Linked DNA regions of Paraglaciecola sp. L3A3. The protein of the gene in region 1 interacts with the protein of each later gene in a pairwise test. Links are inferred from orthologs where the notes say so. Each region holds a gene or a part of one and is shown on either strand. Other genes may lie near its edges.

Evidence for each region.
Region 2: the proteins of gyrB (region 1) and gyrA interact in binary tests that used the Escherichia coli proteins (3 or more experiments, as listed by UniProt). The link is inferred for Paraglaciecola sp. L3A3 from one-to-one orthologs.

The regions. Positions count from the first base shown.
Region 1 is NZ_CP047023.1:3,368-6,448, forward strand. It holds gyrB (DNA topoisomerase (ATP-hydrolyzing) subunit B), read left to right. Parts: upstream 1-371; coding sequence 372-2,792; downstream 2,793-3,081. Other genes in the region: recF (DNA replication/repair protein RecF), read left to right, coding at 1-367. UniProt on the Escherichia coli protein: DNA gyrase negatively supercoils closed circular double-stranded DNA in an ATP-dependent manner to maintain chromosomes in an underwound state.
Region 2 is NZ_CP047023.1:2,261,527-2,264,756, forward strand. It holds gyrA (DNA topoisomerase (ATP-hydrolyzing) subunit A), read left to right. Parts: upstream 1-312; coding sequence 313-3,030; downstream 3,031-3,230. Other genes in the region: ubiG (bifunctional 2-polyprenyl-6-hydroxyphenol methylase/3-demethylubiquinol 3-O-methyltransferase UbiG), read right to left, coding at 1-2; serC (3-phosphoserine/phosphohydroxythreonine transaminase), read left to right, coding at 3,167-3,230. UniProt on the Escherichia coli protein: A type II topoisomerase that negatively supercoils closed circular double-stranded (ds) DNA in an ATP-dependent manner to maintain chromosomes in an underwound state.

The sequences.
Region 1 (3,081 bases):
AAGAGATCAACGAAATGGGTTTGTCAGTGTAGGTCCGCATAAAGCTGATCTTAGAATTAAGGCTCAAGGTTTACCAGCTCAAGAGTTGTTGTCACGCGGTCAACTAAGAATGTTAGTGGCGGCAATGCAATTAGCACAAACACAATATCTCCACGAGAAGACAGGAAAAACTTCAATATTTTTGTTGGATGATATTGGTGCCGAATTAGATGAAGAAAAAAGAAAAGTTTTTATTAGTAAGTTAAATGCTTCGGATTCACAACTTTTTGTGACCGCAATTGATTTAAATGAACTTAATTTCTTAAATAATTATAATGATAAAACAGTGTTTCACGTGGAACATGGCCAGGTGAGAGAGGAGATTTAACCAAATGGCAGAAGAAAATGTTTATGATTCGTCGAGTATTAAAGTCTTAAAAGGACTTGATGCTGTAAGAAAAAGACCTGGGATGTATATAGGTGATACTGACGATGGTACTGGACTTCACCACATGGTATTTGAAGTTGTAGATAACTCTATAGATGAAGCCTTGGCTGGTCATTGTTCTAGCATCAATGTGAAAATACACATCGATGGTTCAGTATCTGTAAAAGATGATGGTCGTGGAATTCCAACAGAAATTCACGAAGAAGAAGGGGTGTCAGCAGCTGAAGTTATAATGACTGTGTTGCACGCCGGTGGTAAGTTTGATGATAATTCGTATAAAGTATCTGGAGGTTTACACGGTGTAGGTGTCTCGGTTGTAAATGCTTTATCGAAAAAACTGCAAATTCAAATCAGACGTTCTGGCAAACTTCATGAGCAAGAATATCAACATGGGGTGCCACAAAATCCTCTTAAAATTATCGGCGATTCAGAATCAAATGGAACCAGTATCCGTTTTTGGCCAAGTGAAGATACATTTACTAATGTAAAGTTTCATTATGATATTTTAGCTAAAAAATTACGTGAGTTATCTTTTTTGAACTCTGGTGTTTGTATCATTCTTGAAGATGAAAGAGATGGCAAAACTGATAAATTTGAATATGAGGGTGGGATAACTGCTTTTATTGAATTTTTAAATCAGAACAAAACACCTATGCATCAAAAGATTTTCTATTTTGATTCACATAGAGATGATGGTATTTCTGTTGAAGTAGCCATGCAATGGAATGATAGTTTCCAAGAGAATGTCTTTTGTTTTACTAATAATATCCCACAAAAGGATGGAGGGAGTCACTTAGCTGGATTTAGAGGTGCACTAACTCGTACTCTTAATAATTATATGGATAAAGAAGGTTTATCTAAAAAGGCGAAGACTACTACCAGTGGTGATGATGCTAGAGAAGGTTTAACTGCAATCATTTCCGTCAAAGTACCAGATCCTAAATTCTCTTCACAAACTAAAGATAAGTTAGTATCTTCAGAAGTTAGGCCGGCAGTAGAAACAGTGATGGGCGAAAAGTTACAAGAGTTCTTACTAGAAAACCCTGCAGAAAGTAAGATTATCGTAGGTAAGATTATTGATGCAGCTAGAGCACGGGAAGCAGCAAGAAAAGCTCGTGACATGACTCGTCGTAAAGGTGCATTAGATCTTGCAGGGTTACCCGGTAAATTAGCTGACTGTCAGGAAAAAGATCCTGCATTATCAGAATTATATATAGTGGAAGGGGACTCTGCTGGCGGTTCAGCCAAGCAGGGACGTAATCGTAAAAACCAAGCTATATTACCTTTAAAAGGGAAAATTCTTAACGTAGAAAAAGCTCGTTTTGATAAAATGTTATCTTCACAAGAAGTTGCAACGCTTATTACTGCCTTAGGTTGTGGTATTGGTCGAGATGAATACAACCCTGAGAAGCTGAGATATCATCGTATTATTATCATGACAGATGCTGATGTGGATGGTTCGCACATTCGTACTTTGTTACTGACTTTCTTTTATCGTCAAATGCCTGAAATCATTGAGCGTGGATATATATATATAGCTCAGCCACCTCTATATAAAACGAAGAAAGGTAAGCAAGAACAATATTTAAAAGATGATGAATCTTTAACTAAATATTTAACCTCTATTGCATTGGATAACGCTTCATTGCATGTAAATGAAGATGCCCCTGCTATAACTGGAGTCGCTCTAGAATCGCTTGTGGCTCAATATCAAACGACTACATCTATGATTGGACGTATGAGTCGTTTAATGCCTTCAGTGATACTTAATAAGCTTGTATACAGCAAAACTTTAGAGTCTGCAGATATAAATAGCGAAGAAAAACTTAAAGCTTTTGCTCAGGATTTTACTGACGGTCTTACTGGGGATGAAATAGATGGCGCGACTTATTCATTTGAAGTACGTCATAATTCAGAAAGAAATAACTGGTATGTAGCTATAATTATTCGCTTACATGGTATCGATACTGAGTATTATATTGATAATGAGTTTGTTGATTCAAATGAATACAAACGCATAAAAGAGCTTAATCAAGCCATCAGTGGAATGATAGAAGAGGGCGGATACGTTCAAAGAAATGACAAAACAAAGTCAGTCACTAGCTTTGTGGAAGCGCTTGATTGGTTAATGGCTGAGTCGAAACGTGGACAGTATATTCAACGTTATAAAGGACTGGGAGAAATGAACCCTAGCCAATTATGGGAGACTACTATGGATCCTACGACACGAAGAATGTTACAAGTTAAAATTGAGGATGCTATCGGAGCGGATCAATTGTTCACTACTTTGATGGGGGATCATGTTGAACCTAGAAGGGCCTTCATTGAAGAAAATGCCCTGAAAGTAGCTAACCTTGATGTCTAGTTATTATCAATAAATTGTACCGTCATAAAATAAGTTGACGGTTTTGAAGCCAGCATTTTTTGCTGGCTTTTTATTATATGTAGTTAATACCAATCCGCTTTGATAAGTGTACACTCAGCGAGAATTTAAATGAGCTTAATTAAGGCGCTTGAATGAAAGAATAGTGGGGCTCTTTTGAGTTCGAGCAACGCACAGTAAGCTCATTTAAAACTCGCCTGAAAGGAATGCCCCAGTGGCTTTTGCCCTGCGTTCTCGCTATTTGAAAGGGAACAACCATTCCTGCACACCG
Region 2 (3,230 bases), 2.3 Mb from region 1 along the record:
ATTTATCTAGGTCATTTTTGTTATGCGTTAAATTAACAACATTATAGCCAGCAAGTCTGCTTACTATCTAGTGTAAATCTCAGGCTCTTGAGTGAATAAAACAGCATATATGCTTAACTGCTGGTTTATTGAACACTATATGGGCGATACGAGCTATTTATTTATATTTGTAGGTGTTAGTATTAGGCGGTTGAAATGAAAGATAATATTGGTAAAAACTTAATATTTTTTTTAAGTCCTAGCTTAAAATTAACCAAGTGAGTTTTATCCAAAATCATACTCTAATAATAATGACTAGGGACAAGGCTGTATATGACTGATCACGCCGAAGAAATTCTTCCTATTAATATAGAAGAAGAACTAAAAAACTCTTATCTCGATTATGCGATGAGCGTTATTGTTGGCAGGGCGCTGCCTGATGTACGGGATGGCTTAAAACCGGTACATCGCCGCGTTTTATTCGCCATGAACGAATTAAAAAATGATTTTAATAAACCATACAAAAAATCTGCTCGTGTAGTGGGTGATGTAATTGGTAAATATCACCCTCATGGTGATTCTGCTGTATACGACACTATTGTACGTATGGCGCAGCCATTTTCTCTTCGCTATATGTTAGTTGATGGTCAAGGTAACTTCGGTTCTGTTGACGGTGACTCTGCTGCTGCAATGCGTTATACGGAAATCCGTATGGCGAAAATTTCTCATGAGCTGCTTGCTGATTTAGAAAAAGAGACCGTTAACTTTGTACCTAACTATGATGGTACCGAACATATCCCTGAAGTATTACCAACAAGAGTGCCCAATTTATTGGTGAATGGTTCTTCTGGTATCGCTGTGGGTATGGCCACCAATATTCCTCCTCATAATTTGACTGAAGTGGTAAATGGTTGTATCGCACTGATTGACAATCCTCAGTTATCTATTGAAGAATTAATTGAATATATTCCTGGCCCTGATTTCCCTACTGCTGCTTTTATTAGTGGCCGTAAAGGAATAGAAGAAGCCTACCGTACTGGCCGTGGCAAAATTTACATGCGTGCCCGTGCTGAGATCGAGACTGAAGATAATGGCAAAGAAACTATTATCGTTCACGAGATCCCATATCAAGTTAACAAAGCTAGGCTAATTGAAAAAATAGCTGACCTTGTTAAAGAGAAAAAAATAGAAGGTATTTCTGCATTACGTGATGAGTCTGATAAAGACGGTATGCGTATTGTTGTCGAAGTACGACGCAACGAATCAGCTGAAGTTGTGTTAAACCACCTATATTCACAAACACAAATGCAAACTGTGTTTGGTATTAATATGGTGGCACTAGATAAAACTCAGCCTAAGATATTTAATTTATTAGATATTTTAAAAGCGTTTGTTTTACATAGACGTGAAGTGGTCACAAGACGGACTGTTTTCGAACTGAAAAAAGCCCGTGAACGTGCTCATATCCTTGAAGGTTTGGCTATTGCTTTAGTTAATATCGATCCTATCATTGCGTTAATCAAAGCTTCTAAAAGCCCAGCTGACGCGAAAATTTCTTTAGTCGCTCAAGGCTGGTCTTTAGGTGATGTGGCTGAGATGTTGGAGCGTGCTGGCGATGATGCAGCAAGACCTGATTGGCTTGAACCACAATACGGTATTCGTGATGGTTTATACCATTTAACCGAGCAACAAGCCCAAGCTATCCTAGACCTACGTTTAAATAAATTGACGGGGTTAGAGCATGATAAAATACTATCAGAATACCGTGAATTACTTGAAATCATTGCTGAGCTATTACACATTTTAGGTAGCCCAGAACGTTTAATGGAAGTGATCCGCGAAGAATTGGAAGCCGTACGTGATGAATATGGCGATGCGCGTCGTACAGAAATCACTGCTGCATCACACGACATTGATATTGAAGATTTAATCGAAAGAGAAGAAGTGGTAGTGACTTTATCTCGTGAAGGTTATGTTAAATATCAAAAACTCAACGACTATGAGTCTCAACGTCGTGGTGGTCGTGGTAAATCTGCCACTAAGATGAAAGATGAAGATTTCATCGAAAAGTTACTAGTAGCTAATACTCATGATCACATTTTGTGTTTCTCTACACGTGGCCGTTTATATTGGTTAAAAGTGTATCAATTACCATTAGCTAGTCGAAATGCTCGTGGTCGTCCAATTGTGAATATTCTTCCACTTGAAGAAAATGAACGAATTACTGCAATTTTACCTATTCAAGAATTTGAAGAAGGTAAATATGTATTGATGGCCACAGCTAACGGTACTGTGAAGAAAACGGCTTTAACCTCTTATTCACGTCCAAGAGCTAACGGTATTATTGCTGTCAACTTAAACGAGGGTGATGAATTAATTGGGGTTGATATTACTCACGGCGAAAATGACATTATGTTGTTTTCCGACGCCGGTAAAGTGGTTAGATTTAACGAAAAACAACGAGATTCAGAAACGGGTAATGTAAAACTTGATCCTGAAACCGGAGAAGAGTTACTTGCCTTACGCCCAATGGGCCGTACTGCAACGGGTGTTCGTGGTATTCGTTTGCAAGAAGGCCAAAGAGTCGTATCGCTGATTGTGCCTCAAGGTGATGGCGCTATCTTAACTGCAACCGAAAATGGTTTTGGTAAACGTACACCTGTTGCGGATTACCCAGCTAAGAGCCGAGCTACACAAGGCGTTGTTTCAATTAAAGTGTCTGAACGAAATGGTAAAGTTGTCGGTGCGGTGCAAGTTAATGAAAGTGATGAAATCATGCTCATTAGTGATAAAGGTACATTGGTAAGAACTCGTGTTGAAGAAGTGTCAACCGTTGGCCGGAATACTCAAGGTGTGCGCTTAATTCGCACTATTGAAGGCGAACATGTTGTAGGCTTACAACGTATCGATGAAATAGAAGAGCTTGAAATAGCAGCTATTGAAGGTGACGCTGAAGGGGGGATAGTCGAAGGTGAAGTGCTTGCAGGTGAAAGCAATGAAACTACAGATCCAAGCCCAAGTGATAACCTAGATACAAACGAAGACGAATAAGAGAGTCATATTTTTTCTATCGAAAAGTATGGAAACTAGATAAATTCTAGTTCTTAATATTCAGTAAGTTGTTCTAACAAACGAGTGGCCTTTGCCGCTCGTTTTTTTTTATAAGATATTTTTTGTGAGAGAGAAAGTGTCAGAAATTTATAATTTTTGTGCTGGTCCAGCTATGTTACCAGCCGCAGTCATGCAAAAAG